Regions from separate parts of the Arthrobacter sp. Soil_C_60 genome, predicted to be linked through region 3. Evidence: predicted binding sites of a transcription regulator. Region 3 holds the regulator's gene; each other region holds the start of a gene.
The links. Region 3 encodes HrcA, which represses chaperone genes, less so after heat shock. Its sites were predicted from a motif close to TTNGCACTCGNNNNNNNCGAGTGCNAA; they were not measured.
Positions count from the first base shown of each region.

Region 1: AC3A4M_RS06410 (Hsp20/alpha crystallin family protein) is a predicted target of HrcA. The motif match lies at 1,858-1,884, and genes of this name have one in related genera.
Region 2: groL (chaperonin GroEL) is a predicted target of HrcA. The motif match lies at 2,712-2,738, and genes of this name have one in related genera.

Region 1 is NZ_JBDGKM010000002.1:572,275-582,576, forward strand. Features, by position in the region: gene AC3A4M_RS06400 (LPXTG cell wall anchor domain-containing protein) at 1-594, opposite strand, end outside; gene AC3A4M_RS06405 (hypothetical protein) at 683-1,735, opposite strand; gene AC3A4M_RS06410 (Hsp20/alpha crystallin family protein) at 1,972-2,433, shown strand; gene AC3A4M_RS06415 (glutamate-cysteine ligase family protein) at 2,559-4,040, shown strand; gene AC3A4M_RS06420 (VOC family protein) at 4,117-4,533, shown strand; gene AC3A4M_RS06425 (AI-2E family transporter) at 4,544-5,752, opposite strand; gene AC3A4M_RS06430 (ester cyclase) at 5,921-6,307, shown strand; gene AC3A4M_RS06435 (NADP-dependent isocitrate dehydrogenase) at 6,466-8,685, opposite strand; gene AC3A4M_RS06440 (hypothetical protein) at 8,852-9,109, opposite strand; gene purH (bifunctional phosphoribosylaminoimidazolecarboxamide formyltransferase/IMP cyclohydrolase) at 9,217-10,302, opposite strand, start outside.
Region 2 is NZ_JBDGKM010000012.1:24,353-34,654, reverse strand. Features, by position in the region: gene AC3A4M_RS19545 (DUF4031 domain-containing protein) at 1-802, shown strand, start outside; gene groL (chaperonin GroEL) at 896-2,533, opposite strand; gene AC3A4M_RS19535 (TM2 domain-containing protein) at 2,929-3,504, shown strand; gene AC3A4M_RS19530 (cold-shock protein) at 3,608-3,814, opposite strand; gene AC3A4M_RS19525 (LytR C-terminal domain-containing protein) at 3,984-4,682, opposite strand; gene AC3A4M_RS19520 (DUF3263 domain-containing protein) at 4,746-5,054, opposite strand; gene AC3A4M_RS19515 (uracil-DNA glycosylase) at 5,270-5,971, shown strand; gene AC3A4M_RS19510 (siderophore-interacting protein) at 6,065-6,925, shown strand; gene AC3A4M_RS19505 (threonine/serine exporter family protein) at 6,959-8,680, opposite strand; gene AC3A4M_RS19500 (methyltransferase family protein) at 8,820-9,359, opposite strand; gene AC3A4M_RS19495 (lipase maturation factor family protein) at 9,452-10,302, shown strand, end outside.
Region 3 is NZ_JBDGKM010000004.1:192,524-202,228, reverse strand. Features, by position in the region: gene lepA (translation elongation factor 4) at 217-2,070, shown strand; gene hemW (radical SAM family heme chaperone HemW) at 2,111-3,340, shown strand; gene AC3A4M_RS10630 (DUF4870 domain-containing protein) at 3,387-3,809, opposite strand; gene AC3A4M_RS10625 (DUF3097 domain-containing protein) at 3,946-4,788, opposite strand; gene hrcA (heat-inducible transcriptional repressor HrcA) at 4,970-5,983, shown strand; gene dnaJ (molecular chaperone DnaJ) at 6,063-7,190, shown strand; gene AC3A4M_RS10610 (16S rRNA (uracil(1498)-N(3))-methyltransferase) at 7,193-7,963, shown strand; gene AC3A4M_RS10605 (Gmad2 immunoglobulin-like domain-containing protein) at 7,980-8,726, opposite strand; gene AC3A4M_RS10600 (PhoH family protein) at 9,237-9,705, shown strand, end outside.

The sequences.
Region 1 (10,302 bases), on a different contig from region 3:
AGAATCGGCGAGTACGACATCGGCTTCGGCTTCTACATCCGCAACTGCTTCCACCTCCGCTTCCGTCACCTGAGGTTCTTCGGCAATCGCATAGTCCTGTTCTGCTGTCCCGACGGCAACGTCAGCATCCGCAACTAGGACTGCGTCAGGTTCTACGGCCTCGGGTTGCACCGCCTGGGTGCCGGCAGGTTCGGCTATCCCGACGGCAACGTCAGCCTCCGCAACCACGGCTGCCTCAGGTTCCATGGCCTCCGGCGCGGGCTCTGCTTCCACGGGAGCGGCATAGTCAACCGCGTCGCCGTCAAGTTCCACGTCGGCCATTACATCGGCCACTGATTCGGCTCCAAGCAGTTCGGCGTCGAGATCCGCGTCTACCTTGAAACCGCGGACCTCGGCGTCCACATCCGCTACGGCATCGAGCCCGACGTCGTCGGCGATGACATTCAGGTTCGTATCAACTGCCACTGTGCTGTCCGGAGCAACCGCAGGCTCCGGTGGTTCAGATTCCGCGGCTGAAGCAGCCGCTGTACCGAGGACGAGAAGTCCTCCGCTAAAGACGACGCTGCACAGCGCCGTCCGCATTGTTCTACGCATCGTTGTTCTCCTGATTGAATCTGTCGCCGCCCTGTTGCGGGTGGCCATGGTCCTTGTACTGCCGGTAAAAGGGCAGCGTGGACCAGAATCAATCAGGAGAGGAACCGGGATCCGAAGAACGTGAAGCGGGCAGACTCCAGGCCGAGCCATGGGCAGTACCCGAATTGGCTAACGGCGCGAGCAGATTAGAAAAAGGCACGTCAGCAGCGCCTTGGCCGGCGGATGCACTTCCGCCAGCGGCAGCAGTGCCGCTTCCGCCAACGCCTGCTGGGACGGCGGGCGGCGGAGCCGCGACGGGCTGGCCGGGATACGACTCCACGGCAGCACTATGGGCATCCTGGTCCGCGACCGCTGAAGGTGTGTGGGAAATTTGGGCCAAGAACTGGGCCGGAGTTGGTTGAGGTTCTGCCCGAGCGGGCGCTGCTTCGTGCTCGTCTTTCTGGCGGTTGTCCGATGTACCAGCGGCGGTATCGGCGGGAGCGACTTCGGCAGGGCCATCCGCCAGCTGGTTGCTGGGAACCTCAGCTACCGCAACGGAGACAGATGATGCATCCGCGGTCGGGCCGTCTTCGACCGGATCGACGACGGGAGCAGCAGCTTCGATCACCGGGGCGGTAGCAGGTGCTGCTGCTTCGACGACAGGTGCCACAACAGGTGCCGCGGCTTCGACAACCGGAGTGATTACCGGTTGCACAGCGGCAGAACCCGTCTCAACGACTGGTTCCACTACATCTGCTGCCGTTTCGAGCACCGGCTCGGTCAGGGGCGCGGCTGCTTCAAGGACAGGATCGGATACGGAGGCAACAGCGCCAGCTACCTCGTGCGCTGCCGCCGTAACCGGCTGCGCGGACTGGGCGACGGACTCCGAAGCAGCGCCCACAGGAGCGGCGGCCTTTTCGACAACCGGGGCGACCTCTTCCCCCACGGCCGCAGGTTCTTCGGTAACGGGTATGAGCTCCTCGGTGAGCGCCGCCGTCGTGCTTTGGGTTTCTGAACTGAGCACTTCCGTCAGAAGTCCGTCGTCAGCATCCGCGGCACTCGCGCCGGCGATCCCGAAAAGAGCGAATCCGGCGGTGGCTGCAGCTGTGAGCACGACCTTGCGCACCAGGACTGGAACACGGGACAGCGGCTCAACGCGCACCGTGACCACCCCCGTGACGACCAGTTTTGCTACCGAATTTCAGGCTACGTCCGTTGGCAGCACCAGTCCAGAGGATTGGGTGAATCGGTTGTTCATTTGTTCGCTGACAGCTATCAAAAGAGTCAGCACTCCTCCTACCTGAGTGCTAATCTATAAACGTAGTTGAGCGAAGGTGACTCAACTATGTTAGCCAAAGACAACCGCTCCGTTCGGGGCGTGCGAAGGAGTTGATGACAATGGCCATGAAGTTTGACCCATTCCGTGAACTGGACCGCGTCGCGGGAGCCCTGCTGGAAAACCGCCCGGGCCTGCGGCCGATGCCGATGGATCTGTACCGCGACGGCGACCACTACATCCTGAACGCGGACCTGCCCGGGATTGATCCGGGATCCGTTGACATCGACGTCGACGGGCAGCTGCTGACTATCCGGGCCGAGCGCACCGTGCGTGGCGCGGAAGGCGTCAAGTGGCTCACCCGCGAGCGCGAAGGCGGCTCGTTCCTGCGCCAGCTCAATCTGGGTCAGGGCATCGACATCGATGCCATCTCCGCTCGGTACGAAAATGGCGTGCTCTCGGTGTCCATCCCCGTCAGCGAGAAGGCCAAGCCGCGCAAGATCGAGGTTGTCACCGGAGCGGCTGAAACGGTGGCGGTCGATACCGCCGAAGCGACCGATGACCAGAAGTCAGTCAAAGCGTAATCCCGGTCGACGCGTGGAGTGTGGCCCCTTACCCTTCCGGGTGAGGGGCCGCCGCCTTGGGTGGCGGCCGTCGGCTGGTGGCCCGCACTCTATACAAGGTGCCCGCGTGGTGGTTACCTTCAAGCATGGGCTCAGAAGTCAAAACCAAGACGTTCAGCCGTGAGCAGCGCACCCGTTACCGTGAACGTCTGCTGGAAAACCTGGAAAGCTTCGGGCATTACCTCGCCACCGCCGAGTTCGCCGGAACCGGTTCCATTGGTATGGAGATGGAGCTGAACCTGACCAACTCGGACTGCTCCCCCGCGCTACGCAACTCCGCGGTGCTCGAGGCCATCGCCGATCCGGCTTTTCAAACCGAGATCGGCGCCTTCAACATTGAGCTCAACCATCCTGCCCTCGCCGTGGCCGGCCGGGGGCTTGAGAAGCTCGAGAACAGCCTGCGCGACCAGTTGAACCATGCGGATGAACGCGCCGCATCGGCAAAGGCCCGCATCCTCATGATCGGCATCCTGCCGACGCTCAAACGCGCCCTGGTGGAAGACATGTCCTGGCTCAGTGCCGGGAAGCGTTATGCCGCCCTTAATACTTCGGTGCTGCAGGCCCGCGGCGAAGACGTGCTGATGGACTTGCGCGGAATCGAATCGCTGTCCTTTTATGCCAAGAACATTGCGCCGGAAGCCGCCTGCACTAGCGTGCAACTGCACTTGCAGGTCCAGCCCGCCGAATTCGCGCCGGTCTGGAACGCGGCGCAGATCGTCGCCGGCCCGCAGGTGGCGCTGGCGGCGAATTCGCCGGTATTCATGGAGAAGCTGCTCTGGCACGAGACACGGATCGAAGTGTTCAAGCAGTCGATCGATACGAGGCCGCCGGAAATGCGCAACCAAGGTGTCCGGCCCCGCGTGTGGTTCGGCGAACGGTGGATCACCTCGATTTTCGACCTGTTCGAAGAGAACGTCCGCTACTTCCCCGCCCTGCTGCCGGAGCTCTCGCGGACCACCGGCAAACAGACCAAGGCCGGCGCACCGCTGCTGCCGGAACTCCGCCTGCACAACGGCACCGTCTACCGCTGGAACCGTCCCATCTATGACCCCGGCGACACCATGCCCAACCTGCGGCTCGAAAACCGGCTGCTGCCTGCCGGGCCCACCGTGGTGGATACCGTGGCCAATGCTGCCTTCTTCTTCGGGTTGGTCCGGATGATCAGGACGGCGGACCGGCCGCTGTGGTCCCGGCTCGCATTCAAGAGCGCGGCCGATAACTTCATCAACTGTGCCAAGCAGGGGCTGGAAGCCACCGTCTATTGGCCGGGCATCGGAGACATTCCGGTGGTGGAGCTGATTATCCGCCATCTGCTGCCGCTGGCCGCCGAGGGCCTGGCCGATCTTCGTGTGGCCCCGGATCTGGTCGACCGCTACATGGAGATCCTTCGCTCCCGCGCCCAGACGGAGCAGAACGGCGCCAACTGGCAGCTCAAGACCTTGCGGCTGCTTGAAGCAGGCGGGCTGGACCGTCCGGCAGCGCTGGCCGAGATGACGCGGCAGTATTCGCACAACATGCATACCAACGAGCCGGTCCACACCTGGCCGGTGGAGGGTGCGGCGGGTTAACTGCTCCGGTCAAGACGCCCGGTTTGGCGGCAGAAACCAATGGCGGCCGTGTGCCGTCACCTACGAGGGAGAGCCGATGCTGCGAGGACTCACTACTGTCAGCTTCTATGCGGAAGATGTCACGGCAGCCATGGACTGGTACAGCCAGTTGCTGGGCGTGGATGCCTACTTCGTGCGGCCGGAACAGGGCCCGCCCGCCTACGTAGAATTCCGTATCGGCGATTACCAACACGAATTGGGGATTATCGACAGCCGCTACGCACCTCACGGTGCCGCTGCATCACCGGCTGGCGCCGTCGTCTTCTGGCATGTCGACGACCTGCCGGGCGCGATGGAGAAGCTACTCGCCATGGGCGCCTCTGAGCACGAACCCATCATTGAGCGAGGTGAGGGGTTCGTGACCGCTTCAGTGGTCGACCCGTTCGGCAACATTCTCGGTGTGATGTACAACCAGCATTACTTGGACGTCTTGGGTCAGACAGGATCAGCCTGACATTGGGCAGCTAATCCCGCTCGCCCTGGGCACCCGCCACGGTTGCCTCTGCTTCCGGTGGGCTGCTGTCTGAACCCTCTGCCTCTGCATCACCCTCCGGTTGGACCGGGAAGACCACGTCCCGCAGGTACCGCAGCACCACAATTCCCACCGCGGTTGTGGGTACCGACAGGAAAGCTCCGACGATGCCGAACAGGGTGCCGCCGACCGTTACCGAGGCCAGGACCACGGCCGGGTGGATCTTCAGTCGGGTCCCGACCAGGAACGGCTGCAGGAGATTGCTCTCCAGCTGCTGAACCACAATCACCACGCCGAGCACGATCAGGGCCGTGACCCAGCCGTGGGAGATCAGGGCGATCAGGGCGGCCAACAAACCCGTTGCCACCGCACCGACCACCGGGATGAAGGCAGCGATAAAGATCAGGACGGTCAAAGGAAAGGCCAGCGGAATGCCCAGGATGAACAGGGCGGCGCCGATGAAGACCGCGTCGACCAAAGCGACGGCGGCCTGGGCCGAGATGTAGCCGGACAGGGTTTGCCAAGCCCGGGAGGTCATCGCGGCGGCGTGGACGTAGACCCGGGCGTCCGTCCAGCGGCTGGTCCAGGCGAGGAAACGGTCGCCGTCTTTGAGGCAGAAGAAGGTGAAAACCAGGACCAGCACGAAGATCACGGTGCCCGATGTGATGGCGCCCAGACCGGTGGTGATTCCCGACGCGATGTCGCCGGCGTGCTGGCGGATTTGGGATACCGCGCTGTCCACCAGGGAATTCAGGTCCGCGTTTTCCAGATTGAACGGCGGCCCCGCAAGGAACTGCGTGATCTGCCCGAGGTTCTCACGGGCCTTCCCGGCCAGCCCCGCGGTTCCCGAGGCGAGCGACGGAATCACCAGCATCAGCACTCCGACCACGGCCGCCAACGCAGCGAGCACAGTGACAAAGGCCGCCAGCGCCTTGGGCATGATGCGGCGGGCCAGCCGGTTCACCGGCCACAAGATGCTGGCCAGCAGCAGGGCCAGGATCGTCGGGAAAACCACCGACCACAGCGCACGAACCAGCCACCAGGCCAGCACCAGACCGATGGCGATGACAACGGCGCGGCCGGTCCACAGAGCCGTGCGGTCAACCCCGGCGGCGAATATCCCCCGCGCCTCCTGCGGCTTCACCCCTGGTCCGGTGGCGGACTCCACCGCGTCCGGATCGGCCTTTAGCGTGCTCGACACCGACCGGGTGGTAGACGCCTGACGCTTCGGAATAAATCGCATGCTTCCTATCCTGCCCCACTCGGGCAACGGATCCGGCACCTACCTAACGAAGACCTGACATGGTTCCACCGGACGGGTTTAGTGTGTAGGCATGAATGGTTCACGGCAGCAATCCTGACCGGGCCAATGAACACTTCCCACAAAGCAGCCATCATTGAACTGGTTGACGAAGTCCTGGTGGGCGGGGATCTGGCCGCCTTGGAACGGTTCTACGTCCCCCGGATGGTGCCGGTCGTGCGCCGCTGGATCGAGCCGTTCCGGGTTTCGTTCCCGGACGTCCGGACGTCTGTAGTGCAGTTGAGCTCGGACGACTCCTCGGTGGCCGCCCGGTTCCGCTGCTCCGGCACCCACCTCGGGATTTGGCGAGGCCACGCTCCCACCGGACGCCGCTTCAACAAGGTTGATGAAGTGTATTTCTTCACCTTCGAAGACGGCCTGATCGTGCGGGCCTGGGGACTGGAAGACTCCCTTGCCCGGTTCCACCAGCTGGGGCTCAGCCCCTGGGAACCCTAAACTCCCGCCTGCCCCAACTGCGGGCGGCCCAAATAGCGCGGGCGACTCTTTGCCAGGGGCGGTTCATGCCAAAGTACGACGACGGCCCGCACCTTTTGAACGAAAAGGTGCGGGCCGGCGTCGTACGCTTCAGGCTTTTGGCTGTGCCTGACCAGTGCCTAGCTCAGCGTGGCCAGAACTTCGTTGAGCTTGGCCGACGGGCGCATGACCTGGGCGGCCTTGGCGTCGTCCGGCTCGTAGTAGCCGCCGATGTCAACGGGGGAACCTTGCACGGCGAGCAGCTCGCCGATAATGGCATCCTCGTTGGAGGTCAGGGCGTCGGCAACGGCGGCGAAGGACTTCGCCAGCTCGGCATCCTCGGTCTGCTTGGCCAGTTCCTCGGCCCAGTAACGGGCGAGGTAGTAGTGGCTGCCGCGGTTGTCGAGCTCGCCGACCTTGCGCTTGGGCGACTTGTCCTCCAGCAGGAAGGTTCCGGTGGCGCGGTCCAGCGTGTCGGCCAGGATCTGCGCACGCTTGTTGCCGGTGGAGTTGGCCAGGTGCTCAAAGCTGACGGCCAGGGCCAGGAACTCGCCGAGGCTGTCCCAGCGCAGGTGGTTTTCCTTCAGCAGCTGCTGCACGTGCTTCGGAGCCGATCCGCCGGCGCCGGTTTCGAACAGGCCGCCGCCGTTGATCAGCGGAACGATGGACAGCATCTTCGCGCTGGTGCCGAGTTCGAGGATCGGGAACAGGTCCGTCAGGTAGTCGCGCAGCACGTTGCCGGAGACGGAGATGGTGTCCTCGCCCTTGCGGATGCGCTCCAGGGTGAAGGCGGTGGCCTCCACCGGGGACATGATCTCGATCTGCAGGCCCTCGGTGTCGTGGTCCTGCAGGTATTCCTTGACCTTGGCGATCAGGTTGGCATCGTGGGCGCGGGTTTCATCGAGCCAGAACACGGCCGGAGTGTTGGATGCGCGGGCGCGGTTGACGGCCAGCTTGACCCAGTCGCGGACCGGCACGTCCTTGGTCTGGCAGGCGCGCCAGATATCGCCCGGGGCAACCTGGTGCTCGATCAGCACGGTGCCGGAGCTGTCCACGAGCTGGACGGTGCCGGCGGTCTGGATCTCAAACGTCTTGTCGTGGCTGCCGTATTCCTCGGCGGCCTGGGCCATCAGGCCAACGTTCGGAACCGTGCCCATGGTGGTCGGATCGTAGGCGCCGTTGGCACGGCAGTCGTCGATGACAACCTGGTAGATGCCGGCGTAGGAGCTGTCCGGGAGCACGGCGAGCGTGTCGGCTTCCTGTCCGTCCGGGCCCCACATGTGGCCGGAGGTGCGGATCATGGCCGGCATGGAAGCGTCCACGATCACGTCGCTGGGAACATGCAGGTTGGTGATGCCCTTGTCGGAGTCCACCATGGCCAGTGCCGGGCCCTCTTCCAGGCCCTTCTTGATCGCAGCCTGGACGCCTTCGCGGACGTCGGCCGGCAGTTCCTCAAGACCGTTGAGGATGGAGGCCAGGCCGTTGTTGGGGCTCAGGCCTGCGGCAGCGAGCTGCTCGCCGTAGGTCTCGAAGAGTTCGGTGAAGTACGCCTTGACCACGTGGCCGAAGATGATGGGGTCCGAGACCTTCATCATGGTGGCCTTCAGGTGTGCGGAGAGGAGCACGCCCTCTTCCCTGGCGCGGGCAACCTGGGCGGCGAGGAACTCGTCCAGTGCGGCGGCGCGCATCACGGTGCCGTCGATGACCTCGCCGGCGAGAACCGGGAAGTCCTTCTTCAGGACGGAGACGGTGCCGTCGGCGGCAACAAGCTGGATCTTGATCGTGTCGTCGGCCGGAATGACCACTGACTTCTCGTTGGAGCGGAAGTCATCGGCGTCCATGGTGGCGACGTTGGTCTTCGAATCGGCCGACCAGGCACCCATGGAGTGGGGGTTCTGCCGGGCGTAGTTCTTCACCGAGAGCGGTGCGCGGCGGTCCGAGTTGCCTTCGCGCAGGACCGGGTTCACGGCGGAACCCTTGATCTTGTCGTAGCGGGAGCGGATGTCCGTCTCCTCGTCCGAGGAGGGGTTGTCCGGGTAGTCAGGCAGGGCGTAGCCCTTGCCCTGAAGCTCGGCGATGGCGGCCTTCAGCTGCGGGATGGACGCGCTGATGTTCGGCAGCTTGATGATGTTGGCTTCGGGCTTCTTCGCCAGCTCTCCGAGCTCGGCCAGCGCGTTGCCGGTCCGCTGGTCTTCAGTGAGGTAGTCACCGAAGACGGCGATGATGCGGCCAGCCAGCGAGATGTCGCGGGTCTCCACCTCCACACCTGCCGTCGAAGCGAAGGCCTCGACAATCGGCAAGAACGAATACGTGGCCAGCATCGGCGCTTCGTCGGTGTGGGTATAGATAATCTTGGCCATTGGTGAGGCGTCTCCCTAAGGTCTACGGAACTCTGTAAATCCTGTTGAATTCACCATCTAACTTACCTGAGGAGGCCGCTTCGATCCCTATCGCGGCCCGATATGCGCCATTTCATGACCGCGCTTCTGACGCGCCAAGCAGGCATGTCACATTGATTCGCAGCGGCTAGAACCCGGTACCTGGCCCGAAGATCTGGCCGCGGTGCACATCGTTGTTGTGTTCCAGGTGCGTGTCCCGCATGGCACCGCCGGGTGCTTCGGCCTCACGGACTGCTGCCTGCTCCTGCGCGGAGCGGGAACGCGGCTTCCTGAACCGCGGCACCAGCCAGAACGCCAGCGCCGCCGCCACCACAATGAGTACGACGGCGAGGCCGACCCATACGTTGGACGAGCCGGCTGATCCAACGGTCTGCAGCGGAAGCATCCCTACCCCTTAAACGCCGTTGCCGGGCACAACGGTTGCTTTGAACCTAGGTGCCCGGCACGGCGCTGGCAAGGGGTGCCGGCCTGACTTGCCAGTGGCGGAACTGTTTAGTGGAAGAAGTGGCGCGCTCCGGTGAAGTACATGGTGATCCCGGCGGCGTTGGCTGCCGCCACGACTTCCTCATCACGCACCGAGCCACCGGGCTGGACGACGGCGCGGACGCCGGCGTCGATCAGGATCTGCAGTCCGTCCGCAAACGGGAAGAACGCATCCGATGCAGCCACTGCACCGCGGGCCCGCTCCGGCGCAGCACCGCCTTCAACGTTGGCGGCTCCCCCGGCGGCGTCAGCACCGCCGTCGACGGCCACGCCCAGAGTATTGGCGCGCTCCACGGCGAGCTTGCAGGAATCCAGCCGGTTGACCTGGCCCATGCCGATGCCCACCGCGGCACCGTCGTTGGCCAGCAGAATGGCGTTGGACTTGGCGGCACGGATGGACTTCCAGGCGAAGGCCAGATCGGCCAGCGTCTTCTCATCGGCGGCCTCGCCGGCGGCAAGCGTCCAGTTCGCGGGGCTGTCGCCGTCGGCCTCCAACGTATCGGACACCTGGACCAGCACGCCGCCGGATACCTGGCGGATTTCGGCCGGGTCGCGGCGGTAGCCGTCCGGGAGGGTGAGCAGGCGGATGTTCTTCTTGCGGGAGAGGATCTCCACGGCCTCGGGCTCGAAGTCCGGCGCGATGACAACCTCGGTGAAGATGTCCTTGACGGTGCTGGCCATGCCGGCGGTCACCGTGCGGTTGGTAGCAATCACGCCGCCGAAGGCGGAAACGGGATCGCAGGCGTGGGCCTTGGCATGGGCGTCCGCAATAGGATCGGTGGCGCCGGGCGTGGCCACGGCGACACCGCACGGGTTGGCATGCTTGATGATCGCCACGGCAGGTTCCGCATGGTCGAAGGCGGCACGCAGGGCAGCGTCGGCGTCGACAAAGTTGTTGTAGCTCATCGGCTTGCCGTGCAGCTGGTCGGCCTGGGCAATGCCCGGCGTCGCGCCCTTCTCGACGTACAGGGCAGCGCCTTGGTGCGGGTTCTCGCCGTAGCGCAGCACTTCCGAGCGCTCCAGAGCCAGGCCGGCGTACGGCGGCCACTGGTTGGACTCATCCGTATCGTCGCCGAACTGCGCGGCGGTCCAGGA
Region 2 (10,302 bases), on a different contig from region 3:
GCACGAGTTTGCGGCGGCTGCAGAGATCCCCAGCAGGGCATTTGATCTCGACCATTACGATGTACCGGCAGAACGCCATGCGGAACTTGTCGCCCGGGGTGCTGTCGCCGTTTCCGGCGGTGAGTTGGTGCGTCGACTGATCGCCAGCGGGCTGCGGGTGCCGGCGCGCCGCAGACCCGGAAAACTGGAGCACGTACTGCTGCAGCATTGGAACGCCTTGCTCCCCGGTCAGGAACGACTGGGCCGGGAGCTCATTTCCAGGTGGGGCGAGGACCACCGGCACTACCACGACCATTCGCACCTGCTGGCGGTCATCGAGGCACTGCGCACGCTTCAGGACCACGGAGAGCGACCGGGAGAGGAAACCCGGGCCGTCTGGCTGGCCGCCTGGTTCCATGACGCCGTCTATAAAGGGGTGGCAGGAAAAGATGAGGAAGATTCCGCGGCACTGGCACACGGGAAGCTGACCAGCGCCGGCTGCCGACCCGGGGAGGTTGCTGAGTGCGTCCGTCTGGTGCTGCTGACCGCGCATCATGCTCCGGCTGACGACGACGCGTCCGGAGCCATGCTGTGCGATGCGGACCTGTCGATTCTCGGCAGCCCTCCGGACAACTACCGCCGCTACCTCGCCGCAGTCCGGAAAGAGTACGCGCACGTCGGTGACGCTGATTTCGCAGCCGGCCGCGCCGCCGTCGTCCGCCGGTTGCTGGCCTTGGAGCCGTTGTATCGGACGGACACCGCCCGCAAGCTTTGGCTGGCGCAGGCCCGGCAGAACCTGAGCGCCGAACTGGCCGAGGCTTAACCCGGGAAGGCACGGCTCCCGATCGGGAACCGTGCCTTCCTGTTGGAACTGGTCAGATGATGACCGGCTTGGAAGCGGCTTGCGCCGGAATTCCTAGAAGCCGCCCATACCGCCCATGCCGCCCATGTCGTCGCCGCCGGGCATGGCCGGAGCGTTCTTCTCGGGCTTGTCAGCGACAACGGCCTCGGTGGTGAGGAACAGGCCGGCGATGGAAGCCGCGTTCTGCAGAGCAGAGCGGGTCACCTTGACCGGGTCGTTCACACCGGCAGCCAGCAGGTCTTCGTAGACACCGGTTGCAGCGTTCAGGCCGTGGCCGGAAGGCAGACCGCGGACCTTGTCGGCAACAACGCCCGGCTCGAGGCCAGCGTTGAAGGCGATCTGCTTCAGCGGAGCATCGATGGCAACCTTGACGATGTTGGCGCCGGTTGCTTCGTCGCCCTCAAGGTTCAGGTTGGCGAACGCCTTGGCGCCGGCCTGGATCAGGGCAACGCCGCCACCGGCGACGATGCCTTCTTCAACGGCAGCCTTCGCGTTGCGGACAGCGTCCTCGATGCGGTGCTTGCGTTCCTTGAGCTCAACTTCGGTTGCGGCACCGGCCTTGATGACTGCAACGCCGCCGGCCAGCTTGGCCAGACGTTCCTGCAGCTTCTCGCGGTCGTAGTCGGAATCGGAGTTGTCGATCTCGGCGCGGATCTGGGAAACGCGACCTGCGATCTCCTCGGCGTCGCCGGCACCTTCAACGATGGTGGTCTCGTCCTTGGTGACAACAACCTTGCGGGCCTGGCCCAGCAGTTCGAGGGTTGCGTTCTCCAGCTTGAGGCCAACTTCTTCGGCGATGACCTGGCCACCGGTCAGGATGGCGATGTCAGCCAGCTGAGCCTTGCGGCGGTCACCGAAGCCCGGAGCCTTGACGGCAACGGACTTGAAGGTGCCACGAATCTTGTTGACAACCAGGGTGGCCAGAGCCTCGCCCTCGATGTCTTCGGCGATGATCAGCAGCGGCTTGCCGGACTGCATGACCTTCTCCAGAACTGCAACGAGGTCCTTCACGTTGGAGATCTTGGAGTTGACGATCAGGATGTACGGGTCTTCGAGGACCGTTTCCTGGCGCTCTGCGTCGGTGACGAAGTAGCCGGAGATGTAGCCCTTGTCGAAGCGCATACCTTCGGTGAGCTCGAGCTCCAGGCCAAAGGTGTTGGACTCCTCGACGGTGACAACGCCTTCCTTACCGACCTTGTCGAGAGCTTCAGCGATCAGTTCACCGATCTGCGGGTCGCCTGCAGAGATCGAGGCGGTAGCAGCAATCTGCTCCTTGGTCTCGATTTCCTTGGCGGAAGAGATCAGTTCGGCGGTGACAGCGTCAACAGCCTTTTCGATACCGCGCTTGAGGCTCAGCGGATCGGCACCGGCGGCAACGTTGCGCAGGCCTTCCTTGACCAGGGCCTGGGCGAGGACGGTTGCGGTGGTGGTACCGTCACCGGCGACGTCGTCGGTCTTCTTGGCAACTTCCTTGACGAGCTCTGCGCCGATCTTCTCGTACGGATCGTCGAGCTCGATCTCCTTGGCGATGGAAACACCATCGTTGGTGATCGTGGGAGCGCCCCACTTCTTTTCGAGGACAACGTTGCGACCACGCGGGCCGAGCGTGACCTTAACTGCGTCAGCGAGGATGTTCAGTCCACGCTCGAGGCCGCGGCGGGCCTCTTCGTCAAAGCTAATGATCTTTGCCATGGCGGCATACGTCCCTTCTGGACAGTAGACAGCGGGCGCAGCCTTGGATAAACCAGGACTGCTAACCACTGCGATGCCCGCGACGGACGGGTAACGACGACGGCGATCTCTTTACGCCGCACCGCCACCCTCATCCCAGTGGTTTGGATTTTTTCACTCTCCCCCGTCGGCCGACTGCTTAGCAGTCAACCAGCGAGAGTGCTAACACAATAATTAGCACTCACCACCCTCGAGTGCAAGCTGCAGCCAGGATTACTTGGACAGCTTCACCGAGCGCGTAACACCCTGACCGCCACTGACACGAAGATCAGGGTGGCCCCCGATAGAACCGGCGCATGCCGGGCCGTAGATTGTAGGTAGTCACGCAGCACCATCACATACCGAAGGAAAAGAACATGTCGGAAAATCCGGACGGCAAGCAGGACAAAGCCGGGCAGGACCATGCCGGACCATCCCGCGGGGAGAATCCCACCGAGCCGTTGCGGGGTGCGGGCACCAATCCCACACAGCCCCTGGGCAATATGCCCGGTGAACAGGCGCCCGGAGGAAAGCCTCCGTACGGCCAAGCACCGCAGGGCCAGCCACCGTACGGCCAGCCACAACAGGGCCAGCCGCCGCAGGGACAGGCGCCCTATGGACAACCGCCTCACGGCCAGCAGTCGCTTGGCCAGAATCCCTACGCGCAGCCGCAGTACGGCCAGGTTCCCTACGGGCAGCCGGGCCAGCCGTATTACGCCGGCTACCCGGAACAAAAGTCCCGCCTGATCGGCGGCTTGCTGGGAATTCTGCTCGGCGGACTGGGTATCCACCGCTTCTATCTGGGCTACGTCGGCATCGGGATCGTGCAGATCGTCGTCACCATCGTCACGTTCGGTCTCGGTGCGATCTGGGGCTTCGTCGAAGGCATCATGATCCTGGTCGGAGCCGAAATGTTCCGCCGCGATGCCAAGGGTGTTCCGCTCAAGGAGTAGCAGGCATCCCGCCCAAGCAGCGAGAGCGGTGTTTAGAACTGCATACGACGGCGGCGTGCGGCTAAATCAATAGCCGCACGCCGCCGTCGTAATTTGGCAAAGATCAGGAAGCGAGCTTTACTTCCTCAGCCTGCGGACCCTTTTGCCCTTCCCCGATTTCGAACTCAACGCGCTGGCCCTCCTCAAGGGAGCGGTAACCGTCCATCTGGATGGCGGACCAATGCACAAATACGTCAGCTTCGTTTTCATCGACGGTGATAAAGCCGTAGCCCTTTTCCGCGTTGAACCATTTGACGGTTCCCTGCGCCATATTGCTCTCCATATTTCTAGACCTGGCCCCGCCGCCTCTGTTTCCGGCGGCGGAGATGCGCTCACTCTACCCATGCCGCAGCACTGGTGTGAGCGCCGGCACAGAGAATGTTATGGAGGTGTAACAGTGGCCGCGGCCGTATCTCCGGACGGGCCAAACAGGGACGTGGTCAGCCGTTTTGCTGGAATCCAGGACCCAGCACCACGGTGACATACTCGGAGACTGCTCCCTGCCCGGTCTCGCGCAGGTCGGAGATGCCCAGGAGTTCGCCCAGCGCCTGCGCGTTGGCGCTCTGGCCGGGGTTGTAGAAGATCACGGAGTTGGCCATGGGCGTGCCCTGCCAGTTATCCACTACCCCGACGGCCCAGCCGTCGGACGTGACCGTTTGCGAGACCGCGCCGCCAAGCCCGGTGACGCCGACGCTGTTGAAGATCAGCACCGGATCAGCTTTATTCACGGCAGCGGCAGCTTCGGCAGCCTCGTCGACGGGCTCCTCGGTCGGTCTCTCGGCGGGCTCCGTGGTGGCGTCCTCCGTGGGCTCTCCGGCAGGCTCTGTGGCCGTCCCCGCTGCGTCCACAGTTGGTTCGGCGGCGCTATCCGTGGCTTCGGTCGTTTCCTCAGCCGCATTCGGGGATGCCGACTTGGCCGAGGGCGCCGCGGTGGCTTGGAGCCCCGTGCTTGCGCCGCCTGCTCCGAGCAGCGGCAGGACAAAGAAGGACAGTACGCCGACGGCGAGCGCCAGCACGGTAGCCAGGATGATCAGGCCGAGTCCGCTGGATTTCGACGCGGCCATGTGGGCCCGGTGGACGCCGTGGCGGTCTGAAGTTTCGGGCACCTGGTCAAACTCGTCCCGGGAATACTTGGTCATCGCTAAGAGTGCGTCCTTAGTTGTATCGAAAATATCTGCGCAGTCGAACGGCTGGACCCGAGGCTAGGCGTCCGTACCCAGCCGGCGGGCAGTCCGCGCGCGCTGGCGGGACGTCCGCAGCCTGCGCAGCCGCTTGACCAGCATCGGATCATGGGCCAGCGCCTCTTCGGTATCGATCAGGCCGTTGAGGATCTGGTAGTAGTGCGTAGCGGACATGTCGAAGAGCTCACGGATGGCCTGTTCCTTGGCACCCGCATACTTCCACCACTGCCGTTCCAGCGCCAGCATTTTCTGGTCGCGTTCGCTCAGCTGGCTCGGTGAATCCAGCTCGGCGTCAAGGGAAAACGCACTGGCATCGACGGAACCAGCCAAGACACACCATCACTTCCGTTTTGTTTACAGGGGAAACTGTCCTCCACCATGGTAACGAATCACGGGCCTGTCATTTGTGCACGCCGCGGGCCCGCGCATGGCGTCCCGCGACGGACGGCGGTTGGCCCGCCAGGGCGGCGATCAGCGACCATAGGAAGATGACTGACGACGACGGCGCACTGTTCCAGCTTCCGGCCACCGGATCAGCGGTGGACATGCGGGAGCCTTTTCCGTTCTCTGCACCGGCCGGATTGGACGAGGTCATGCACCCCGAGTGGGCCGAGGTTCTGGCGCCGGTGACGCAAACGGTGCATGGGCTGGCTGCCTACCTTGAGCAGCGGCGCGCAGCGGGCGGTGAAATCCTGCCGGCGCCGGCCAATATTCTGCGGGCCTTCCAGCGACCGCTCTCGGCCGTCAAAGTCCTTGTGGTCGGGCAGGATCCTTACCCCACGCCCGGGCATTCGATCGGCCTCTGTTTCGCGGTGGAACGGCATGTTCGGCCGTTGCCCCGCAGCCTGGCCAACATTTACAAGGAGCTGGACTCGGACCTGGGCATTCCCCCGGCACCGCACGGGGATCTGACCGCCTGGGCGGATCAGGGGGTGCTGCTGCTCAACCGGGTCCTCACGGTGGAGGCGGGCAAGACCGGGGCGCACCGTCGCAAGGGATGGGAAGAGTTGACTGAGCTGGCGGTCAGGTCGCTTGTAGCGCGGGGCGGTCCGCTGGTAGTGGTCCTGTGGGGCAGGGATGCCCAGAACCTGACACCCTTGCTGGACGCGGTGCCGCGGATAGAATCCGCACATCCCAGTCCGTTATCCGCCTCACGCGGCTTCTTCGGCTCCCGCCCCTTCAGCCGGATCAACGAACTGCTCAGGGCGCAGGGCGCGGACCCGGTGGACTGGCGGCTGCCGCGGTAATAGTGGTTGGGAACAAAACCGGCGGTGGGTTAGGTTGTCCTTAGTAGTACCCCCATCCGCCTTCCCACGCCTTGCGTATTCAGGAGCCGTTTCATGACTGCCCAGCCCGCGGCCCGTCCCGCCCGCCCCCGAAAGCCCCAGACGAACCTTCAGGTACTGCGGACCGAGCGCCTCTCCGAGCACATGGTCCGGGTTTTCGCCGGGGGCGAGGGGTTTGGGAAGTTTGAGGCCAAAGACGCCACGGACCAGTACGTGAAGATCTTCTTCCTCGACCCGGAACTGGACGTTGAGCTCCCGGTGGACGTCGCCGAGCTGAAAGAGACCCTGCCCGCGGACAAGCTGCCGGTCACCCGTACCTACACGGTCCGCAGCGTGGACCGGACCGCCGGGGAAATCGCCATCGACTTTGTTGTGCATGGCGACGAGGGACTGGCAGGCCCGTGGGCGCTGAAGGCGCAGCCCGGGGACTGGGTCATGTTCACCGGCCCGGGCGGGGCCTACTCCCCCAACCCCGACGTCGATTGGTACCTGATGGCCGGAGATGATTCCGCGCTGCCGGCCATCGGCGCCGCCATCGAAGCGCTGCCGGCACACGCGACGGGACATGCCCTGATCGAGGTGGACTCCGCAGCGGACATCCAGGAACTCAACGCCCCCGCCGGCCTCCAGTTCCACTGGCTCTTCCGCCAAGGCCAGATCCCGGGCACCACTACGCTCCTGCGGGATGCGGTGGCAGGCTTGGATTGGCCGGCCGGTGAAGTGGACGCGTTTGTGCACGGCGAGCGCGGGGCCATCAAATCGCTGCGCGACGTACTGTTCAAGGACCATGGGCTGCACCGCAAGCAGGTTTCCATCTCCGGCTACTGGGCCTACGGCCGGGCTGAGGACGCGTTCCAGGCGGAAAAGCGGACCGAGGTCGGGCAGATCTTCCCGGAGAACTACCCGGCCACCTGAACAGCCTGGCTGAGTACGGCTCCGCCCCACCGGTTAGCGGCGGCGGTTTCTGCGGCGGCCTTCGTTGGAGCCCATGTCCCGGGTGAAGGGCTGGGCCAGGTTGTCGCCGAGGACCGTGCCGCCCGAGATCGCCAGGATTACCGTCAGCGCACCGAAGAGGTTGAGCACGCCCACGAAGGGGTCATCCACATTGACGGTCAGATCGTAGGTGGCGCGGAAGATCGACAGTCCGGGCAGCAGGAACAGGATGGCGGGCACCGCGACAACCAGCTGCGGCGAGCCCATCCGCAAGCCGACAATGCGACCCAGGAAACCAATAACGACGGCGGCCAGCGCCGGGCCTATCCGCTCGCCGATGCCGGCCATAAGGACAAGGTCGTAGAGCAGCAATGCCACGAGACCAACCAAGGCCGTCGGCACCAGCATGCTGAGCTTGGTCTGCTCGGTGATACAGATGGCCATGGTGGCAACCATAAGCAGCAGCGCCCGCACCACATAGGGGTACTCGCCCTCGCCATCGACGAAGACCTCGGGCAGGCTGACGCCCACCAGTTCACCGCCCACCAGGCCGACGGCCACACCGGAGGCGATAGCGGCAAAGGTGAGGAAAGCGGAGAGAAAACGGCCGGCCGCCGTGACGGGGAAGCCGTTGATCGCATCCTGGGTCGCAGAGACCAGGCGGCCTGTCGGCAGGAGGTAAAGTATCCCGCCCGCGATCACCAGCGACGGGCTCAACGGAACCTGCAGCTGCCAGAAGAGCAAGGCAACCGCGGTGGCAAGACAGGACCCGATCGCGGTAACAAAGAAGTCCGGCACCCGCCATTTGCCCAGCTTGCGGCCCAGCAGACCCATCAGCACGGTTGACAGCATCGCCACCAGCGATGCGAAGATCCCGCCGCCGAGGAACGCCACGATGGAACCGGCGAAAACGCCGCCGGCGCCGATGGCCATCCATTTGGCAAACGGCTTGGGCCGGGCGGCGATCTCCTGCAGCCGCTCCTTGGCCTCGGTCCGCCCCACACCACCGTTGACGATGTCCGTGACCAGCTGGTGGACCAGGGATAAACCGGCGTAGTTGTTCGTCCAGGACCGCACCACGCGCATCAGGGTCAGCGGTACTGTGTCCGCCTTGGCATAGTTGATCAGCACTGACTGGTTGGTGATGTCGACGTCGATCTCGCGCAGGCCGAAGGCAGCGGTCACGGCAATGATGCTCGTTTCCACTTCCAGGGCGCCGGCGCCGTAGCGGAACATGGTCTCGGCCAGATCCAGCGCAAAATCAAGGGTGAGCCGGGCGGAGGTATCCACACCGGCGGCCTGGATCATCGGGTTGGCGTACGGGCTCCCCGCGAGCCGCTCAACAATGCTCATCGGGGCCGTGGGCGGCGCCTCGCCCTGCACCAGTTTGCGCAGCATCCGGCGGGCAGCGGCGTTGGTGCGCTGCTGGCCCTTGGGCATCGGCAGCGGAGCGGTGCCGAACGGAACCGGTTTGGCCTCTTTGGCCACCGGTTTCCTGGGGATAGCCGGCTTGGCCTTGGGCTTGGTTCCCCCGCGCTTCGGGGGCGCGTTTTTGCCGACCGACTGCTTCGCCGTCGGCGGTGTCCCCGAACCCGGTTCCGGGCGCTCTCCGGCCTCCCCGCCGGCCCCGTTTTCCGGCATGTCGGCGGGCTTGCGGGGGATCTTGATGATGGGCAGGCTGCCGACCCGCGGCGACATCGGAGTACCTGAATCCTGCTGGCCGTCCTTGTCCTGCACTGCCCCTCCGTTCCTGTGTTTTCGGGGTGAATTTTTGGCCGGTTTCATCCTCCCACACGGCCATTGCCGCAAGCCGTGAAAGCGTCGAGAAACGCATCACATGCGGCGTCCGCTGCGCTATCCTCGACGGGCCGGATGGCTAATTTTCGATGCCGCTTCTTCCCTCCGCACGCCACGGCGTCAGCCGCGGGAGCCAACCTGGCACGTTGCGCTTGTAGCGCCGGTATTCATCACCGAACTGCCGCTCCAAGGCCGGCTCCTCATACAGCCTGACGAAAAGCCCCACGGGAACGGACATCACGGCGCAGTAGCCGAGCAGCTTGGGCCGGCCCAGCATCAGCGCCTCGCCGAGCACCACTGACAGCAACGCCACGTAAATCGGGTTGCGCACGTAGCGGAACGGCCCAGTGACCACCAGGTACTTCGTCGGCGCGATCGGTGCAGGCGTACCCAGGCCCTCCCGCGCGAACCGCACAAAAGATTCAACAACGACGGCGGCGCCTCCGGCGGCGAACACCGCACCGGCGGCTCTGGCCGGCAAACCGCCGGGCACCGGGACCCGGGCCTGCCAGCAGGTGAGCAGCCAGGGCACAACACCGGCGGCCACCACCGGAGCCACCCCGAAGGCCGCGGTTCCGAGGACGGCCCGCCTGTGTTCTGCCTGCGCCGCATCCCTCATGCCTTCATTGTGGCCCGGGGCTACGGGGGATGTAACCCCTCGGGCCGGGTAAGCCTTGACAGTGTTGCCGGCGGTCCTAACGTTGGAAGTACATGAACTGGTTGGACGCCGAGGGTTTCGAGGTCGCGCGGCAGGTGCTGCAGCGCGGGATCGCCGCCGTCTACGTGATCGCGTTCCTCTCCGCCGTCGCGCAGTTCCGTGCCCTGCTCGGCGAGCATGGACTGTTGCCCGTGCCGCGGTATCTGGCCCGCTCCGCCGCCCGCGGTCCGACGCTGTTCAGCTGGCGGTATTCGGACAAGCTGCTGCTCGCGGTCGCGTGGACCGGCGCCGCCGTGGCCGCAGCCCTGGTGGCCGGGCTGCCGCAGCTGGGGCCGCCGTGGCTGCCGATGCTTGCTTTCCTGCTGCTCTGGGGCCTCTACATGTCCATCGTGAACGTTGGCCAGACGTTCTACGGCTTCGGCTGGGAGACACTCCTGCTCGAGGCCGGGTTCCTGGCCGCGTTCCTAGGCTCCAACGAAATCGCGCCGCCGGTTACGGTGCTCTGGCTTTTCCTCTGGCTCACATTCCGGCTGGAATTCGGGGCCGGCATGATCAAGATCCGCGGGGACCGGGTCTGGCGGGACCTGACCGCTCTGTACTACCACCACGAGACGCAGCCAATGCCGAACCCGGCCAGCAGGTACTTCCATCATTTGCCCAAGCCGCTGCACAAGGCCGAAGTCATCGGGAACCACTTCGCCCAGCTGGTGGTGCCGTTCTTCCTGTTCTTCCCGCAGCCCGTGGGCAGCATTGCCGCGGCCATCATTATCGTCACGCAGCTGTGGCTGGTGGTTTCGGGCAACTTCGCGTGGCTGAACTGGCTGACCATCCTGGCCGCCGCCGCGGCCCTTAGCGACGACGCCATCTCCGCGGTACTGCCCGGCAGTCCGGAACTCACGCCGGA
Region 3 (9,705 bases):
GGCTTGGATGTTGACGTGCGGTTGACCGCCCGGAAGACTTTTGCGGCACCGCGGAGCAGCCGGCTAATAGTGTTCACGCTGAAAGCCATGCACCAAAACTACCCGCCGAATCCGTACTTGCCGGGAAGAAACAAGGGGCATCTCATGGGAGACTGTTAACTTGGTATCTATCGAAGAGCCATCATCGAAGCCCCGTTAGAGAGTTAGGAAACCGCTGTGTCACCCATGGCCCGCACCGCACCGGTGCCTGCCGCCACAGATCCGGCGATCATCAGGAATTTCTGCATCATCGCCCATATCGACCACGGGAAGTCCACCCTGGCGGACCGGATGCTGCAGTTAACCGGCGTAGTTGAGCAGCGGGACATGAAGGCCCAGTACCTGGACCGGATGGACATCGAGCGCGAACGCGGTATCACCATCAAGTCCCAGGCCGTCCGTCTGCCGTGGGAACTAGACGGCAAGACCTACGCGCTGAACATGATTGACACACCTGGCCACGTGGACTTCACCTATGAGGTGTCCCGGTCCTTGGCTGCCTGCGAGGGCGCTGTTCTGCTCGTCGACGCGGCGCAGGGCATTGAAGCCCAGACGCTGGCGAACCTGTATCTGGCGATGGAGAACGACCTGACCATCATCCCGGTGTTGAACAAGATCGACCTGCCCGCGGCGCAGCCCGAGAAGTATGCAGCGGAGCTTGCCAACCTGATCGGCGGCGATCCCGAGGATGTGCTGAAGGTCTCTGGTAAGACCGGCATGGGAGTAGAGGCCCTGCTGGACAAAATTGTCCGCGACCTCCCCGCCCCGGTCGGCAATGCCGATGCCCCCGCCCGTGCCATGATCTTCGATTCGGTCTACGACACCTACCGTGGCGTGGTGACCTACGTCCGCGTGATCGATGGAGAACTCAAACCCCGCGAGCGCATCCAGATGATGTCCACCAGGGCCACCCACGAACTGCTGGAAATCGGTGTCAGCTCTCCTGAGCCGGTACCGTCCAAGGGCTTGGGCGTTGGCGAAGTCGGCTACCTGATCACCGGCGTGAAGGACGTGCGCCAGTCCAAGGTCGGCGACACGGTCACCACCCTGAACAACCCTGCCCCGGAGTCCCTCGGCGGCTACGCGGATCCGAAACCGATGGTCTTCTCCGGTCTCTACCCGATCGACGGAGCAGATTATCCCGTACTCCGCGACGCACTGGACAAGCTCAAGCTCAACGATGCCGCACTGATTTACGAACCGGAAACCTCGGCCGCTCTCGGCTTCGGCTTCCGCGTGGGCTTCCTCGGCCTGCTCCACCTGGAAATCACGCGTGAACGCCTGGAGCGCGACTTCAATCTGGACCTGATTTCCACCGCGCCCAACGTGGTTTATGAGGTGACCCTCGAAGACAAGAAGGTTATTACGGTCACCAACCCCAGCGAATATCCGGACGGTAAAGTCTCCGAGGTCCGGGAGCCGATGGTTTCTGCTACCATCCTGGCTCCCAACGAGTTTGTGGGCGCCATCATGGAGCTCTGCCAGGGCCGCCGCGGCGACATGAAGGGCATGGACTACCTGTCGGAAGACCGGGTGGAGCTTCGCTACCGGCTGCCGTTGGCCGAAATCGTCTTCGACTTCTTCGACCTGCTCAAGTCCAAGACCCGCGGCTACGCCTCCCTCGACTGGAAGGCCGACGGCGACCAGGTCGCGGACCTGGTCAAGGTGGACATCCTGCTGCAGGGCGAACAGGTGGACGCGTTCAGCGCCATCACCCACAAGGACAAGGCCTACAGCTACGGCGTGATGATGACGGGCAAACTGCGCGAGCTCATCCCTCGCCAGCAGTTCGAGGTGCCCATCCAGGCAGCCATCGGCTCGCGCATCATCGCCCGCGAGAATATCCGTGCCATCCGCAAGGACGTGCTGGCCAAGTGCTACGGCGGCGACATCAGCCGTAAGCGCAAGCTGCTGGAGAAGCAGAAGGAAGGCAAGAAGCGCATGAAAATGGTCGGCCGGGTGGAAGTTCCACAGGAAGCCTTCATCGCAGCGCTGTCGTCCGACGAATCGAAAGACAAGAGCAAGAAGTAAACCGAAGTGATCAAAACAACGACGACGGCGGCGGTCACCTGTGCCTAGCGTCCTGCCGCTGGGAGACCCGGCACCGGCCGATGGCTTGCTGCCGCCACAGGCCGCTGCCGGCGCCCAGGACCGGGACTTCTGTCTCTACGTCCACATTCCGTTCTGCTCGGTACGTTGCGGGTACTGCGACTTCAATACCTACACGGCCAAGGAGCTCGGCTCGGGTGCGTCGCAGGATGAATACGCCGGTACACTCAACGCCGAACTCGACCTGGCGGCCAAGGTGCTGCCCGCATCCGGGCTGCCCCGGCGCCCGCTGTCGACGGTCTTTTTCGGCGGCGGTACTCCCACCTTGTTGCCGGCGTCGGATCTGGCGGCCATTCTGGCCCGTGCCACCGAACTATGGGGTCTGGCACCGGGGGCCGAAGTCACTACGGAGGCCAATCCGGACTCCGTCACGCCCGAATCGCTGCAGACGCTTGCGGCGGCCGGGTTTACCCGTGTTTCCTTCGGGATGCAGTCGGCAGTGCCCCACGTACTCAAGGTGCTTGACCGTACCCATGATCCGGAACGCGTTCCGCAGGCGGTGCGCTGGGCACGCGAGGCCGGGCTGCACGTCAGTCTGGACTTGATCTACGGCACTCCGGGGGAGTCGGTTGCCGACTGGGAAGCCAGCTTGGATGCCGCCATCGACTGCGAACCGGATCATATTTCGGCCTATGCGCTGATCGTGGAGGAGGGCACCAAGCTCGCTGCCCAGATCCGCCGCGGCGAAGTACCGGGAATTGACGACGACGACCACGCCACCAAATATGAACTCGCCGAGGCGCGGCTGGCTGCCGCCGGCTTTGGCTGGTACGAGGTCAGCAACTGGGCCCGCACCGAAGCCGACCGCTGCCGTCACAATCTCTCTTACTGGCGTGGTGATGACTGGTGGGGTGCAGGCCCCGGGGCCCACTCCCACATGGGCGGCGTCCGCTGGTGGAACGTGAAGCATCCGGCCGCCTACGGCCAACGTCTGTCAACGGGAGTCTCTCCGGCGGCGGGTCGGGAAACCCTTGACGCCGCGACCCGCAAACTGGAACATGTGATGCTTCAGACCCGCATTATCGACGGTTTGCGGACACAGGAATTGGGCCCGCAGGGACGGAAAGCGGTAGCCGGTCTGATCGCAGACGGGCTAGTGGACGGACCGGCGGCTTTCGCCGGCACCGTCCGGCTCACCTTGCAGGGCAGGCTTCTTGCCGACGCCGTGGTCCGCCGCCTGCTGGAAGACTGACAGGCACATAGTGGATTAGCCCTTTCTGGGCGCGCCGACTGCCTGCCTAGTTGAGCAGGCGCAGATTCAACGAGTAGCGGTAGGGGCGGCCGCGGTTGACTGCGATGCCTGCCATCACGGAGAACACCGTGAGGAAGACCCAGATTGCGGCTGCAATGACGGCAAAGAAGCCGCTGATCACAGGCACCAGAATCAGGATGTTGGCAATAACAGCAACGATCGTTGGCGGAAGTGTGAAGTTCAGGGCTTCCTTCGACTCTTGGGCCGTGAAGGGGCCGCGGTCCTTGAAGATCAGGTAGATCACCAGCGAAGGAAAGCAGCCCAGGATGCCGCCGAAATGAGCCAGAGTGGCCCACTGACGGTCTTCGGACGGCGTCAGCGGCAGGGCTGAGGAAGAGGCGCTTTCATACTGCGTCCGGGGAGCCGGTTGACGATCCGGTTGCTTCTTGCGCGCGGGGTTGTCTGACACAGGACCTACCTCAGGGAATTCGTTTTCGTTCTAATGGCTATTTACCTACGAAACTAAGATTAGCCGCAATGACCGGTAAACACCGGACTGGGGTCAATCTTCCGGCGCAGAATGGGGTTGCCGCAATGCGCATTCCTCAGGCGGTGAGGAAATCGATGACTTCTTCAACGCGTCCCAGCAGGGACGGTTCCAGGTCCGCGTAGGAGTTGACGCTGCCAAGCAAGCGCTTCCACCCGTCCGCGATGTCGATCTGGGTTTTGTTGGGCCACCCGAGGCCGGCGAGGATTCCGGTTTTCCAATCGGTTCCGCGCGGAACCACCGGCCATTTTTCCAGCCCGATGACGGCCGGCTTAATGGCCTGCCAGACATCCACATACGGGTGACCGACAATCAGCACGTTGTTGCGTGCCGATGGAACTGCCATGGCGGCCTGGGCAATACGCCACTCCTTGGTGTCGGGCAGCAGATGGTCTACCAGAATGCCCAGTTTTCGCTGCGGCCCCGGACTGAACGCCGTAACCGCCGAAGCCAGGTCATCCACGCCGTGGAGCGGCTCGACGACTATGCCTTCAACCCGAAGATCGTGGCCCCACACCTTCTCGACGAGTTCGGCATCGTGCTTGCCTTCGACCCAGACCCGGCTGGCCTTGGCCACCTGCGCGCGCAGTCCTTCTACTCTGACCGATCCGGAGGCCGTCCGCTGCGGACGTCCGACGGCGGCAGCGGCCATGGCAGGAACTACCTCCACGGGTTCACCTTCCAGCAGAAAGCCGAAGCCCAGGGGGAAGGAACGTTTCTTTCCCCGCCGGTCCTCCAGCGACACCAGATGGACCCCGCCGGACTTCTCCACGCGCACCACCGCACCTACCCAGCCGCTTTCGACGTCCTCCAGTACCAGCCCGGGTTCGGCCCCGACCTTGCGAAGCTGACGCGACTTCGGAGCGGATAGATCCTGTGGTCCCCAGCCGTAGCTGCTCATCGGTTGTAGTCCTTCGGTCACGCAGCTATCGGGTAGCTGCTGGCGATCAGCGGAGCCGCCGATAGATGCATGGCAGCCTGACAATGCTAACAACGTGCCAAAGGTATTAGACTTAGCACTTGGACGTGTTGAGTGCTAACCGGCATGTCTGCTGCAGCCGTACGAAATCAGGAGGTGCCCAGTGAGCGAAGGCCGTCGGCTCGAGGTGCTGCGCGCTATCGTGGAAGACTACGTGCATTCGCGCGAACCCGTGGGGTCCAAAGCACTGGTTGACCGCCACCATTTAGGTGTTTCCTCGGCCACAATCCGCAACGACATGGCTGCTCTGGAAGAAGAAGGCCTGATTGTCGCTCCGCACACTAGCGCTGGCCGCATTCCAACGGACAAGGGCTACCGGCTCTTCGTCGACCGGATTTCGGATGTGAAACCGCTCTCCTCCGCAGAACGCCGTGCCATCCAAGCCCTGCTCGAGAGCGCGGGCGACCTGGATGATGTCATGGATCGCACCGTGAGGTTGTTATCCCAGCTGACCAATCAGGTAGCCGTAATCCAGTATCCGCGGCTGGGGCGTGCTTGCACCAGGCACATCGAGTTTGTCCTGCTCGCACCGCAACAGGTCCTCGTTGTCCTGATTGCCGACAACGGGAAAGTTGAGCAGCGGGTCATTTCCCTGCCTGATCCCGTCACGGATGAAGAATTATCCGACCTCCGATCGGCCTATCTCTCCGAATTGGCCGGGCACCCCCTCGATTCGGTGGGCGGGCTGCTGCGGAACGGATTGAAAGACGTCAGACCCGGCACGGAGGCTATCGTGCCACCGCTTTCAGCGGCCTTGGAAAATCTTGCTGCAGCCACACAAGAGGAACGTATCCTCATGGCCGGCACGGCCAACTTGGCCCGTTCCCCCATGGATTTCCCGTTGAGTATCGGACCCATCCTCGAGGCGCTCGAGGAACAGGTGGTCCTGCTCCGCCTGCTGTCGGAGATGCAGCAGGACGCCCGCGGGATTTCCGTACGCATTGGACATGAGAACCCGTACGGTTCGTTGGTGGAAACATCCGTGGTCGCAACAGGCTATGGTCCGGGTTCTTCAGCCAAGCTGGGCATCCTCGGTCCAACCCGGATGGATTATCCAACTACTATGGCCGCCGTCCGCGCCGTAGCCCGTTATTTGTCACGCATCCTTGCCGGATAGGCAGCCGGCCAACAAGCAGCAACATGGGCAGCGGGAGCCGCTGTCCGCAACCGATTCCCAGGAAGAGAAGTAATACAAGGTGAGCAACCACTACGACGTACTCGGTGTCAGCCGCGATGCCACTGCTGAGGAAATCAAGAAGGCCTATCGGAAACTGGCTCGCAAGCTCCACCCTGATGTGAACACCGGGCCGGAGGCTGCGGAACAGTTCAAGCAGGTCAGCCATGCGTACGAGGTGCTGTCGGACCCGCAGAAGCGGCGGGTATATGACACCACAGGCAATGAGAACGGCACGGACAGCGGCTTCGGCGGCGGCTATTCGGGTGCTGGGTTCGCCTTCCAGGATATTTTCGAAACCTTCTTCGGTGGGCAGGGCACTGCCGGACCGCCTTCGCGCACGCGCCGCGGACAGGACGCACTGATCAATGTCCGCATCGATCTCAAAGATGCCGTGTTCGGCGTCAATAAGAAGATCGAAGTGGACACCGCCGTCGTTTGCCCCACGTGCGACGGCAGCTGCTGCCGTCCCGGCACGAGCCCGCGGACCTGCGACATCTGCGGCGGTTCGGGCCAGGTACAGCGTGCCGTCCGCTCCATCTTGGGGCAGGTCATGACCGCCGCTCCCTGCGGAAGCTGCCAGGGCTTCGGCACGATCATTCCCGACCCGTGCAACGAATGTAATGGGGAGGGGCGCATCCGCAGCCGCCGCTCGCTGACCATCAAAATTCCGGCAGGTGTCGGAACGGGCACCCGGATCCAGCTGGCCGGGCAGGGCGAATCAGGTACGGCAGGCGGCCCCCAGGGCGACCTCTACGTCGAGATCCGTGTTGCCCTGGATAAGAATTTCATCCGTGAGGGCGACGACCTCCATGTGACGATGGCGGTACCCATGACGGCTGCGGCCCTCGGTACGGATGTGGACATGGACACGTTCGACGGGACGCAGTCGCTGAACATCAAGCCTGGTACCCAGGCGGGCGAGGTCATCACCCTCAAGGGGCTTGGGGTGACGCATCTGCGGGGCTACGGCCGCGGCGATCTGAAGGTCCATGTGCACGTGGAAACGCCCACCCGACTCGATTCCGAGCAAGAGGAACTGCTGCGCCAGCTGGCAGCGTCGCGCGACGAGCAGTTCACCGAGGGCAAGCTTGCGGGCAGCGGCAGCGGCGTGTTTGCCCGGCTGCGGGACAAGCTCGGCAATCTCTAACAGTGACCAATCCCGTTTTCTTCACCGAACCTGGAGCACTGGCGGAGGTGGCATCCGGTGAGGAATTCGTCCTGACCGGTGCCGAGGCCAGGCATGCTGTCGCGGTTAAGCGTCTGAGCCCCGGCGAGAGCGTGGACGTCGTGGACGGACGGGGCATGCGGCTTTCCGGAACGGTCGTCTCGACGGGTACGGAGAGCCTGACCGTCTCCGTCGAGACCGTTGCCCCGGAACCCGCGGCACCCTTCCGGCTTACGCTCGTCCAGGCGTTGGCCAAGGGCGACCGTGATGAACTTGCGATCGAAGCTGCCACGGAACTGGGTGTGGACGAGGTAGTTCCCTGGCAGGCCGAACGGAGCATTGTCCGCTGGCGCGACGCCAAGGCTGCCAAGGGGATGGCGAAGTGGGAATCGACGGTCCGTTCCGCCGCGAAGCAAGCGCGCCGCGCCACAGTTCCTGACGTCGCGCCGCTGGTTGATTTGAAATCGCTCTGTGGACGTATCGGCGAGAGCAGGTTGGCGCTGATCCTCCACGAGGACGCCCGGCTGTCGCTGGCAGAAGCGGTCCAGAGAAGCGGATTGGAATCGGAAGCAGACCTGGAGCAGAGCATTCTCATGATCGTCGGGCCCGAGGGCGGCATGAGTCCCCGCGAGGTCGAGCAGATGCGTGAGGCGGGGGCGGTGCCGGTGATCCTGGCCCCGCATGTGCTCAGGTCCTCAACTGCCGGGCCGGCCGCCGTCGCGCTGCTCAGCGAGCGGCTGGGCCGCTGGAACTGAACGCTGTCTGGCCCGCTTACCTGACCGTGAAAACCTTGCTGTCAGCATTCTGAGGCTCCTCGGTACGGCCGCTCATGTCCTCGTGGAAGACCGTAACCCGGTATGTGCCAGGATCGAGCTCCTGGCTGAACCGGAACTCACCGGTTTCACCCGCAGCTGAGTCAACCTGCACCGTACCCTCTTCGAGGATGCTTCCTTCACCGGTGTCTTCCGCCGACTCCAGCCGCGAAATGCGCCAGGACAATTGGGATTCAAAGGCTACACCGCGCCCGTAGACCTCCACCCGTCCTTCAGCGGAAGCTCCATGCTGTGGATCAATGATCCAGATCGGTGCACTGAGATTGGCGTCGCGGGACATCGGCTCGCCGAGCTCCACATGACCGAATGCCTTGTAGCCGGAATGCCCGTCAACCAGGATCACGACGTCGAGCGGGTTTTCCGCGGTACTCAAACCGGCATTGGCAGCTGCAGCGGTGGCGGTGTAGACCAATTGCTGCACTGCACGTTCCGCAATCCCGGCATCCACATCGGACTTAAAAGCGTCGGAGGAGATGTCCAGCGTAATGACGGATCCGTTGGTGATGGAGGCTCCAACTTTTGACGCAGGCTGCCAAGGATTGAAGTAGTCCGGGTCCAGCGGCTGCAGCTTGGTGACCGCGCTGATTGCACTAGTGATCGGATCACCAAGATCCTCCGCTTCGCGGAACTCGCGGTAGAGGAACACGGTGTCGGCATTAGTGCCCAGCCAATAGACCGGGGACAAAGCAGTACTTTGCAATGTTTCCACCGGAGCACTGGTCACCAGGGGACTGCTCTGGATGCTCGGCTGGCCGCTGCCCGCCGGCATGGAAGTCTGGCCGTTCGGACCGTTACCGGAAGGCGTGCAACCAATCATGACCATGGAGCCAAGGGTCAACACTGCCAGCCACGCGCGGAATCGGCGCGGGGCTGCATGGTGCGGCCGGTGGTGTTGCTCTCTGGAAATGACCGGATTCCTCCTCAACTCATGGCGGCGTCCTGTACGCGAACGGAAGTCTGATGGCGGCACCTTCTGGTACCTGAAAAACCAGCTTGGCATACTGCCGGCGTCCAGACGCGCGGTTGGGCCGTCTCTCAACCGGACTGATGCACGATTGAGACAGGATCGATATCTACCGGTCATGCATGGATTTCGGGAACGACATCCGGCCGTTGCCGTAGCATTGAGATGTACAGCAATCCCACACAACAGTCGAACTAGCTAAGGGGAGATGGAAGGCCTGCCGGCCGCTTTATGTCGGAAACACGTCTGGATGTGGATCCGCTCGGATCCAGTAACCGTTCCATCCACTTTGAATCGTCGGAACATATGGTCAAGGCACTCGGAGCCCAGGATGAGGTGCTCCGGCTCATAGAATCCGAGTTCAGCGACGTGAATCTGCATGTACGCGGCAACGAACTCTCCATCTCCGGCCCGCCTGCTGCCGTCGACCGCACGGAGCGCCTGCTGGAGGAAATCCGCACCCTGGCTGCCAATGACACGCGTGTGTCGCCGCAGGTAGTTGCACAGCTGCTGCGCATGCTCAGCGAGCAATCAGTTGCCAGGCCGGCCGAAGTGCTGACGCTGAACATTCTTTCTTCGCGCGGACGGACCATCCGTCCGAAGACGCTGAATCAGAAGAACTACGTGGACGCCATCGACAACAACACCGTTGTCTTCGGCATCGGCCCGGCGGGAACGGGCAAGACATATCTGGCCATGG